DNA from 2 places in the Paenibacillus azoreducens genome. Region 2 is predicted to be linked to the other one. Evidence: riboswitches for the same ligand, from Rfam matches in the RefSeq annotation. Region 2 holds a riboswitch; the other holds the start of a gene.

Region 1 (5,600 bases), 3.3 Mb from region 2:
GAGTGAGCGGAGTTGTGAAAGAGATCAGGATTTTGGCGGAATTGCTTGCGATAGATAGAAAACTAGAACTGTGTATAAATTGTTAGTTAAATTGTTGATTATGTAAATGCAATGTTTGAATAAAATCTTGAAGAAATTAATGGACCGGCGTCTACAATAAGTTGAACAAAATAAAAGGATAAGAAATAGGCAAGAGGGAGAAAGATCTAGGGAGAAGCGAGTCGTTCGGCTAAAAGCTTTTTCACAGGAAAGCTAGCATCGTAGGAGTATGCTTTGTGAGCGGATTTCGACCATGAATGAGTTTAAATCAATGAAATCTGGGAGCAACAGCGATCGAAAGAACATTTCAACCGGCTGCCCTTATCCGTGCAAAATCATTGGTTTAACTTATATAGTTTAAAATGGGTCAATTTGGAAATATGGCGGTTGGAAACAAGGCGGTTGGAAACAAGGCGGCTGGAAATAAAGTAGGTTGGAAATACATTAGTTGAAAAATCGGGTGATTGGAAATACAGCGGCTGGTTAAATCTATCGCTAGAAAGCCAGTATTTGAAAATAAAGCAGACTAACATCCGCTAATTGCGGAATAGTAGTTGTCCGAAGTTAAGAGGCTTTAAAACAGGTAATTGCGGAATAGTAGTAGTTCGAAGTTAAGTGGCTTTAAAGCAGGTAATTGCGGAATAGTAGTAGTTCGAAGTTAAGTGGCTTTAAAGCAGGTAATTGCGAAATAGTAGTTGTCCGAAGTTAAGTGGCTTTAAAATCCGGTAATTGCGAAATAGTAGTTGTCCGAAGTTAAGTGGCTTTAAAATCCGGTAGTTGCGAAATAGTAGTAGTTCGAAGTTAAGTGGCTTTAAAGCAGGTAATTGCGAAATAGCGGCTGTTAAGTGGATGTGAAAACCGGCAGGACAAAATCAAGTAACTTAAAAACTTGCAAAACTGCATCTTTTTCCCGGAATTTTCCTGCTCTAAATGAAAAGCATGCAAAAGTGCAAGTATTTCCGGTTTTGCAAGCCGAATTGGCAGAATACCTGATGAAAAGATGCACTTTTGCAGGAATTTATTCAAATTTCAATAAAAAAACTCGAAATAGTTGCATAAACGCAGGAATTTTTGTTATTGCGAGTTGCTGCTGTTCAAAGCGTATAAAAACATATGTAAAGCAGCTTTTCGAACGGTTTACGAACACGCTGAGGCACAGCCAGAACGCGGTATATTGCTGCATGCTGGCTTTTCTCATTCTTGATAATGACATCTCAGGTTATCGTGTGTTTGAAGAAGGTTCTTCGAATATGCGGATCATTAATCGATAGAAAGACGGGATAGAAATGGCGCTTACACACAATGAAAACGGGACGGACCGGCCATCCACTCCATACTGGCGGATCGATCCGGAGATGATGGCCGATCCGGGCAAATTGAGAGAAGGGCTGAAGGAAGCTGCGGATGCGCTTCGCGGCGGCGGTGTGATCGCGTTTCCGACCGAAACCGTCTACGGCCTCGGCGCGGACGCGCGTTTGACATCGGCGGTTGAAGCGGTATTTGCAGCCAAAGGGAGACCGTCGGATAATCCGCTTATTGTACATATATCCGAGGTTTCCCAACTGGATGGGCTGGTTAAGCAGGTAAATCCTGCAGCTCGAAAGCTAATGGATGCTTTCTGGCCTGGTCCGCTGACGGTTGTGCTGCCGGTTAAGCCGGGCGTACTGTCACATCGCGTAACGGCAGGGCTTGATACCGTAGGCATCCGCATGCCGGACCATCCGGTGGCGCTTGCCTTGATCGAGGCATCCGGCTGCCCGGTAGCGGCTCCGAGCGCGAACCGTTCCGGGCGTCCAAGCCCCACGCTCGCCAGCCATGTGCTGGAGGATCTGGCCGGTTCCATTGACGGTATCGTCGATGGCGGCGCGACGGGCGTTGGCCTGGAATCGACAGTCGTCCAGGTGTTGGATGATGGGAGCGTTACCGTATTGCGCCCCGGCGGGGTGACGTTGGAGCAGTTGGCGCAGGTTGCCGGAGCCCCCGTAAAAATGGACCCTGCGCTGATGGCGGAAGCTGGGAGCGGGGATATTCCGGCTCCCCGGGCGCCAGGGATGAAATATACCCATTATGCGCCGCAAGGCACGCTGAGCATCGTTGCCGGGGAATCAGCCGCTGAGGTATCCGATTGGATCAGCCGCAGTTTGCAGGAAGCAGAGGCACGCGGGGAACGGACGGGTGTGCTCGCATTTGACGAGCATATCAGCCGCTATCATGCCGATTGCGTCGAAACCCTCGGCAGCCTGTCCGATTTGGGCACGGCCGCGCACCGGCTGTATGCTGCCCTGCGGCGCATGGATGAGGAGCATATCGATTTTATTTTGGCTGAGGCTTGCCCGGAGGACGGCCTTGGGGCAGCGATTATGAACCGGCTCCGCAAAGCCGCGGGTCAAACCGTGATTCGTCTCGAAAGTCAGGCGCGTTAACTTTACCTGATGTGCAAGTCCATGCTTGTCTTCTCACCGTTCGGTGGTAACGGCACGCCATGCATGCCGCACATCCAAAGCTTGACCGCATGTACAAGTCATGTTTGTCCTCTTGTCCGCATATGTTTGTACAAGAACCTAACGGACTTGGGGGCGTTCAAATGCTTGAGACATCTGCCGATTTGGGGCAGCTGATTGCGATTTTGATTATGGCCGCTGCTTTGGGAATGGACGCATTTTCTCTGGGCATCGGGATCGGCATGAAGGGAATCCGTTTGCTGCATGTGCTGAAGATCAGTCTGCTGATTGGAATTTTCCATATCGTTATGCCGCTTTTAGGCATGTTTACCGGTCATTATGTCAGCTCCCTGCTGGGACAGGTGACAACGTACGCCGCGGGAGGGCTGTTGATCCTGCTCGGGATTCATATGGTATGGAATTCGTTTAAAGGCGGGGAAATCCGCATGATCGACCACCGTTCGCTGCCGGGGATGATTTTATTTGCCTTAAGCGTGAGCGTGGATTCTTTTTCCGTTGGGGTTTCCTTAGGCATGTTCCGGAGCAATTTGGTTCTGACCGTGCTTGCTTTTGGTTTCTTTGGTGGACTCATGTCGGTGCTTGGGCTTTTGCTTGGGCGGAGGGCCGGCCGCAATTTGGGCGATTACGGGGAGGCGCTGGGAGGTGCGATCCTGCTGGCATTTGGCCTCGCATTTATCTTCTGATACAATAAACGCCAAAGAATAATCCGGGAGGTGCGTAAAGCGTGAAGCATATTTTGTTTGTGTGTACAGGGAACACGTGCCGCAGCCCGATGGCGGAAGCTCTTCTCCGCAAAATGGCGAAGGAACGCGGGCTCGGGGTGGAGGCGCGTTCAGCCGGTGTTGCCGCCATGGACGGGATGCCGATGTCCCGGCATGCGGAAGCGGTTTTGCGGGATCATCATATCGATGAATGTTTGACATCCAAAGCTTTAAGCCAGGAAGCGGTGCGTTGGTCCGATTTGATTCTCACGCTGACTCAGGGGCATAAGCAGCATGTGATCCGGAGTTTTCCGGAGGCAGCGGGCAAAGTGTTTACGCTGAAGGAATATGCCGAGAACGATCCGGGTGTGCTGAATGATCTCAAGGAGCTGGACGGCCTGTATGCGACCTGGGAGGTTAAGCGGTCCCTTGGACAGGATTTGAGCGATGAGGAACGGGAAAGTCTGATTGAAATTCAGCAGCGTATCCCGAGCTTTGATATATCGGACCCCTTCGGCGGCACCCGCGAGGATTACGATATGGCGGCGGCGGAAATCCGCACGGCCATTGAACGTTTGTTGGATAAATGGAATGAAGAGTAACTTTTTCTTTGCTTACCCGCCGGTGAAAGCAGGAAGTTGAAAAATGAAGCGTTCTTTCGCCTCGCAGCCGTTGCATTTCGGCAGCGAATGCTTTATGATGATTGTGAAAAACTTCGGTTCCGGTGTAACTGGCGACAAATGTGGATCAACCACGATGGAGCATCGGAATATACGGCCGGTCGCCTGGGCAAAAGAGCAATTCTGCGGATATCCGCGGACTGCTCTTTTTTGTATTTTGAGCGGGTCTCCGCCAAGCATGCGGGAAGGATTCAGAAAGATTCTTCTTGCCGGGGGATTTTCGTCTTGTGACTTCAAAATAGGGTATAATGGTATGAGAAATCACAAAAGCACGAAATTCAGGGAGGTTTTTCAAAAGATGAAGATTGCTGTCGGAACAGACCACGCGGGAGTACGTTTAAAAGAAGACATCATCGCCGTCATTCAGGAAATGGGACATGAGGTTGTGGATGTGGGATGCAGCTGCGCTGATTCCGTGGATTATCCCGACTACGCCCTGCCTGTATGCGAGCAGGTTGTCACGGGTGAAGCTGATCGCGGCATTCTGATTTGCGGTACCGGCATCGGCATGAGCATCGCCGCCAACAAAGTACCAGGCATCCGCTGCGCGCTTGTTCATGATACATTTTCGGCGAAAGCAACCAGAGAGCATAACGACTCGAATGTGTTGGCGATGGGCGAACGGGTCATCGGGCCTGGCCTTGCCCGGGAGATAACACAAATTTGGATCGGTACGCCATTTAGCGAAGGCGAGCGGCATATCGGACGCGTCAACAAGATCAAGGCGATCGAAAGCCGCTATCTGCAGCAATAAGGAGGTATTCGCCATGGAAAATTCTGAACAACGCATTGCATCGGGAGTGTCAATCAGGGAGCAGGCATCAAGCGTTTTACGTGAGTTAGCCAAGCATGCGGGGCTCGGGCCGGGCAAGGTTGTCGTTGTCGGAACCAGTACCAGCGAGGTGGCCGGGCATCGGATCGGCACCTCGGGTGCGATTGAAGTGGCAAATGAGCTGCTGGCAGGAATCCGCGAGGTTCAGGACGAATTTGGTTTTGAGGTAGCCTATCAGTGCTGCGAACACTTGAACCGCGCATTGGTGATGGAACGGTCCTTGCTGAACAGACTGCGTCTGACCGAAGTGGCGGCCGTGCCGATTCCCAAAGCCGGGGGTTCCATGGCCAGCGGCGCTTACCGTGCCATGAAGGAACCTTGCCTCGCCGAAACGATCGAAGCGGATGCGGGGATCGATATCGGGGAGACGCTGATCGGCATGCATTTGCGGCGTGTGGCCGTTCCTTACCGGACGCAGGTACGTTATATTGGAAAGGCACGCGTCAATGCTGCTTTTACCCGGCCGAAGCTGATCGGCGGAGAGCGGGCGGTCTATACGCTGGATGTGCAGCCGAAAGAGGGCGATGCTCATCTTTGCGATTAATCGTACAAGAACAGATAACCTAAGGGAGGAACAAGGAATGATGGATCAATTGCGTAAGAAAGACCCGGCTGTATTGGATGCCATGGATTTGGAGCTGAAACGCCAGCGGAACAATATCGAACTGATCGCTTCGGAGAATATCGTCAGCGAAGCGGTTATGGAAGCAATGGGCTCTGTCCTCACGAATAAATATGCGGAAGGTTATCCTGGCAAACGTTACTACGGCGGCTGCGAACGCGTCGATATCGTAGAAACGATCGCCCGCGACCGGGCTAAGGAGCTGTTTGGAGCAGAGCATGCCAACGTTCAGCCGCATTCCGGCGCACAAGCGAACATGGCTGT
Region 2 (5,600 bases):
GGTAGGGAATGCGCTTATTGCAGGCATGGGACTATCGAAGGCATTGCTTGTCACGTTAGCAGGTTACTCCATTATTGTGCTGCTCATGATTTTGCAGGGGATTCAAAGCACGGATTTAGGAAGGCCGACCGTTCAGGTCGCAGGCCAGGTGTTTGGCCAAAAAGGATCTCGTACGATTATTTCGATCATCCTCGCCATTGCGTGCCTCGGATGGTTCGGGATCCAGGCGAATGTGTGCGGCGCAGCCTTGGCCAATTTGCTGGCCGAGATCGGCATGCACCTTCCGGTACCCTTGGCATCTCTTATCTGCGGTCTCGTGATGGTAGTTTCAGCCATGTATGGCGTTAAAGTGCTGCGCGTCATCAGCTATATTGCCGTTCCTTTATTAGTCGGAATCAGTATCTTTGGTCTGATCAAAGCTTTGACCGGCGATTCCCTGCAGATGATTCAGCATTATAAGCCTTCGGCCGCTATGAACTTTACGGATGGACTCGCGGTAACCCTGGGTTCATTTGCGCTGGGCGCGGTCATCGCGGGAGATTATTCGCAATTTTCGAGAAAACGGTCCGATGTGCTGAAAGCCGCTCTTTTCGGAATCATTCCGGCAGGTTTGCTGATGATCGGCGCAGGAGCTGTCCTGACTATTGCTTACCAGACCAGCGATATTACAGCAACCTTTTTGAGCATCACGACTCCGTTTCTTGGCGGTGTGGTTTTGATCCTGGCTACATGGAAGACGAACCTCGTGAACGCCATTTCAGGCGGTATTGCCTTCATTAACGTGTTCAACGTATCGAAGGAAAAGGAAAAGTGGGCCATCGGCATCGCGGGAACTATGGGGACCGTATTGGCTGTCGTCGGTATACTCAACTATTTTACTCCGATTATGTCCATCCTGTCGGCCATGATTCCGCCGGTTGCAGGCGTGATGATCGCATCTTACTGGGTGCTTGGCAAAGGGGATAAGAGCCGCTGGCATGAGGTCGAAGGAGTGAATACGCCGGGCGTCGTTTCCTGGCTCGTAGGCGCGGTTATTGCTTGTACCCCTGTCGTGTTATCCTTGTTCCCGAGCTTGCCGCAGGTACCGAATCAGCCGTTGATCGGAATTGTCATTTCTTTTGTAGTGTATTATGCAGGCTATCGTTTATCGGCTCAGAAGACAGTCATATTGGAGGAAAGCAAATGAGATATGTAGATAAAGCAGCAGTTGAAAACATCGCCGTCGGCGCAGCATTTCTGGGAACAGGCGGAGGAGGAGACCCTTATATCGGAAAATTGATGGCTCTCTCGGCCATTGAGAAGTTTGGACCTGTAAAACTATTCTCGGTTGATGAGATTCAGGATGAGGACTTTTTCATTCCGGCCGCGATGATGGGGGCGCCTTCCGTATTAGTTGAGAAATTCCCTAAAGGGGACGAGTTTGTGAAGGTATTCAAAAAATTAGCGAATTACTTGGGAAAAGAACAGATCGCCGGCACGTTTCCGATGGAAGCGGGGGGCGTCAACTCCATGATTCCCATCGTCGTTGCTGCGCAGCTGGGATTGCCTCTGATCGACTGCGACGGTATGGGGCGGGCGTTCCCGGAGCTGCAAATGGTGACGTTTAACCTGGACGGCATTCCGGCGACACCGATGGCGATTACGGATGAAAAAGGGAATATCGGTATTTTTGAGACCATTGACAATCAATGGACGGAACGGCTGGCGAGAGTGGCTACGGTTGAAATGGGAGCAAGCGCTTTAGTCAGCCTGTATCCGGCGACGGGCGCTCAAATCAAGCAAAGCGGCGTTCATCATATCGTGACCCTGTCCGAACAGATTGGCGCAATCATTACATCGAAGAACCGGGACGCCAAGGATAAGCTTCAAGAACTGCTCAAACTTGTGTCCGGCTATGAACTTTTCCAAGGTAAAATCGTGGATGTCATCCGCGAGACCAAGGGCGGATTTAATCTCGGTCGCATGCATCTCGAAGGCATCGAGGCGTTTAAAGGGGGAGAGATGAAGGTTCATTTTCAAAATGAAAACCTGGTTGCCGAATTGAATGGTCAAGTAGCAGCGATGACTCCGGATTTGATCTGTCTTGTCGATTATGAAACCTTGTTGCCTGTGACCACGGAAAGCCTGAAATATGGAAAACGCGTACGGGTGATCGGACTGCCAGCTCATGAAAAGTGGAGAACGGAAAAAGGAATCGAGACGGCAGGTCCAAGATACTTCGGATATGATTACGATTTTGTTCCAATCGAGGAACTGGTAAAAAAGGCGGTGGCTGAAAATGTATAGAATCGGGATCGATGTAGGCGGCACCAACACGGATGCCATCATTTTGGATGAGAATCATCAGTTGATCCATGCGGTGAAATCACCGACAAGCTTGGATATTAAAACAGGGATTGAAACCTCGCTCCGGCAGCTGCTGCAGGGGGCGAAGATTGATAAAGACAAAATTACGCATGCCATGTTAGGTACGACACAGTGTACGAATGCCATTGTTGAGCGTAAAAAGCTGGCCCAAGTCGGTGTCATTCGACTGGGTTACCCCGCAACGGCTTCCGTGGCCCCGTATACGTCCTGGCCTGAGGATATGGTGGAGAAGCTGACGGGTAAATATGCTCTCGTCCACGGTGGATATGAATACGACGGCCAAGTGCTTGGTGAAGTCAATGAGGCCGAGATTAAAGCTCTTTTGGAGGAATGGCGAGGCAGTGTCGAGTCCATCGCGGTTATCGGCGTGTTTTCTTCTATTAAAAATGACCAGGAATTCCGGGTTCGCGATCTCATCCATGAAGTATATGGCGAAGAGTTTCCGGTTTCCTGTTCTTCCCTGATCGGTTCGGTCGGTTTGATCGAACGGGAAAATGCGACCATACTCAATGCGGCATTGTGCAAAGTCATTAAAACGACGACCGAGGGCTTTGTTCAAGCCCTAGAAGAGGAAGGCATCTCTGACGCAGCGGTGTTTTTATGCCAAAATGACGGTACCTTAATGTCGATTGATTACGCTAAAAAGTTTCCGATCCTAACCATTGCCTGCGGGCCAACGAACAGTATTCGCGGTGCCTCTTATTTGGCGAAGATCAAGGATACGATGGTTCTCGACGTAGGCGGGACGACATCGGACATCGGGGTTTTGCAGGACGGCTTCCCGCGAGAATCCTCGGTTGCGGTCGAGGTTGGCGATATCCGCACGAATTTCCGCATGCCGGATATTATCTCCGTCGGACTGGGCGGCGGAAGCATTGTGCGCTCGGAGAACGGCAAAATTACGGTTGGCCCTGACAGCGTAGGGTACAAGATTGGACAGGAAGCGCTGGTCTTTGGCGGGCATACGCTGACTACAACAGACATTGCCGTTCGGCTGGGTCTCGCGGATGTCGGGGATAAGAGCCTGGTAGCGCATCTGGATGAAGACTTCGCTAAAAATGTGCAAGCTGAAATCGCAATCATCATTGAGCAGGCCATTGATAAAATGAAGACATCGTCGGGAGACGTTGAGCTTGTTTTGGTAGGCGGCGGCAGTGTCGTTATACCCGACACGATTCGCGGGGTATCCCATATGATTAAGCCGGAGAACGGGGGCGTAGCCAACGCCATTGGCGCGTGTATTGCCCAAATCAGCGGACAATACGAGCAAATATACATCTATTCTACGGAGCCGCGCGAGGATTCGTTAAGAGATGCGCAAGAAAAAGCCGTGAACCAGGCGGTGCTGGCCGGCGCTGATCCGGCCACGGTCGAGCTCGTGGAAGTGGAAGAAACCCCGCTGGCTTATCATCCGGGAAATGCGACGAGACTGAGAGTGAAAGTCGTAGGAAACATGAAGTAGAAGAGAGGCTTCACATGGGTTCGTACCACTTGTGTGAGGCTCTTTTTTGTTATCGGTGAGGTGCAACGTGATCCATGGATGGCATTTATATAAAAACTGCTTATAAGCGGAAAAATAGATTTCACTCATTCTATATCAATTGAACTAAAGAAAGGGAAAGCACTCCGCCTGTATTCCGAGTTCGCCCATGCGAGGGATCGTTTAAGAGACGGGTTAAAATACTCAATACGAATCCATTATGAAATTGAATTAAAAAGGGTAAAAAATTTGGCGTCTAAACATAAAATCTATGCTAAAATAAAGCTGCTTGTATTCAGCTATGTGTAACTGGCGTAACGTGGGCAAACCACGAGGGAGCACATGGATCATAACAGCCGTACGCCTGGGCAAAGTATTTGGTGGTATCGATCGATCCATCCAAATGCTTTTTTGTGTTTATAACCAACTTTATTTGGAGGCGACTGGAATGGGCATGCTGCTAAAAACAAAGGAACTGGCAAACGAAGTTTCCGAATCTATTATCATGGAAGTTAGCCGTTTGAAAGAAAAAGGGGTGGAACCCCGTCTGGCCACCATTTTGGTGCAGGGCGATCCCGCATCGGAGTATTATGCCAAAGCTAAAGAGAAAAAAGCCCATCAACTGGGCATCGCATTTGATTTGATCACGTTTGAACCCGAAGTTACGGAGCAGCGCCTGCTGGAAGAAATCGAGCGTTTGAACCGCGATTCGAAGGTGCATGGCATTATGCTGGAGCTTCCGCTTCCCAAACATATCAGCGTGCAAAATTGTTCGGATGCGATTGCACCGGAAAAAGACGTTGACGGTATTTCTTCGGCGAATAAGCTTGCCTGCATGACGGGAGGCACCGGCATTTACCCGGCCACGCCGCAGGCCTGCATCCGGATAGCAAAGCATTTTGGGTTTGCGTTAAAAGGGAAGCGGGTGGTTTTGGTAGGACGCGGCGAAACGGTAGGCAGACCGTTGATGCAGCTGCTGCTGCGCGAAAACGCGACGGTAACCGTTTGCCATTCCCACACGCAAAATTTGGCCGACCACATTGCAGAGGCCGATATTCTGATGGCCGCGGCGGGCCATGCCGGACTGATCACCGCGGATATGCTGCATCCGGAGCTTGTTGTCATTGACGCAGGCATTAATGAGACGGCTTCAGGAATTACGGGCGATGTTGTACCCGAAGCGGCAGAGACCGCCAAAGCGGTTACGCCGGTACCGGGCGGCGTAGGAACGCTGACGACCGTCATGCTGTTCGAGAATTTGATGCAGGCGGTCCGTCTGCAGCAGTCGTCCGTGCCGGCGCAGGCTGCAGCATCCGAAACTCAAGTCTTCGATCAACCGATCCGGCAGTTTTTGCAATCGTCAGCTTCAAGCTCGCCAACGCCCGGCGGAGGAAGCATCGCCGCTTTAGCGGCAGCGCTTGGAGCTTCTATGGGTTCCATGGTGGCGAATATCACAAGCGGGCCTAAATTCGAACATGTGCGGGAGAAAATGGCGGACATCGTGAAACTTATGCAGTCGGCCATGGTGGAAGCCGAATCCTTCCTGAAGAAGGACATGGAATCTTTTAGCGGGTATATGGCTGCTTTGGGGCTGCCGAAAGGCACGGAGGAAGAAAAACAGGCACGCGCCGCCGCCTTGCAGCAGGCTGCAGTTCAGGCAGCTTCCGTACCGCTAAGCCTCATGAAGCGGAGTCTCGAGATCATGACCGAGCTTGCGGAGATTACTGCACAAGCCAATAAAAACGTCATTTCT

The links. Region 2 has a riboswitch for ZMP and ZTP ahead of L6442_RS12395 (bifunctional 5,10-methylenetetrahydrofolate dehydrogenase/5,10-methenyltetrahydrofolate cyclohydrolase). Riboswitches for the same ligand answer to the same signal wherever they lie in the genome.
Region 1: linked by a shared signal. The riboswitch ahead of rpiB (ribose 5-phosphate isomerase B) and the one ahead of L6442_RS12395 (bifunctional 5,10-methylenetetrahydrofolate dehydrogenase/5,10-methenyltetrahydrofolate cyclohydrolase) in region 2 are both predicted to bind ZMP and ZTP.

The regions. Positions count from the first base shown of each region.
Region 1 is NZ_AP025343.1:6,857,315-6,862,914, reverse strand. It holds gene L6442_RS30805 (L-threonylcarbamoyladenylate synthase) at 1,395-2,462, shown strand; gene L6442_RS30800 (manganese efflux pump MntP) at 2,624-3,184, shown strand; gene L6442_RS30795 (low molecular weight protein arginine phosphatase) at 3,226-3,804, shown strand; ZMP/ZTP riboswitch at 3,919-4,000, shown strand; gene rpiB (ribose 5-phosphate isomerase B) at 4,181-4,636, shown strand; gene L6442_RS30785 (TIGR01440 family protein) at 4,650-5,258, shown strand; gene L6442_RS30780 (serine hydroxymethyltransferase) at 5,296-5,600, shown strand, end outside.
Region 2 is NZ_AP025343.1:2,839,907-2,845,506, forward strand. It holds gene L6442_RS12380 (cytosine permease) at 1-1,186, shown strand, start outside; gene L6442_RS12385 (S-methyl thiohydantoin desulfurase family protein) at 1,183-2,286, shown strand; gene L6442_RS12390 (hydantoinase/oxoprolinase N-terminal domain-containing protein) at 2,279-3,829, shown strand; ZMP/ZTP riboswitch at 4,143-4,224, shown strand; partial or broken gene L6442_RS12395 (bifunctional 5,10-methylenetetrahydrofolate dehydrogenase/5,10-methenyltetrahydrofolate cyclohydrolase) at 4,296-5,138, shown strand; partial or broken gene L6442_RS12400 (cyclodeaminase/cyclohydrolase family protein) at 5,199-5,600, shown strand, end outside.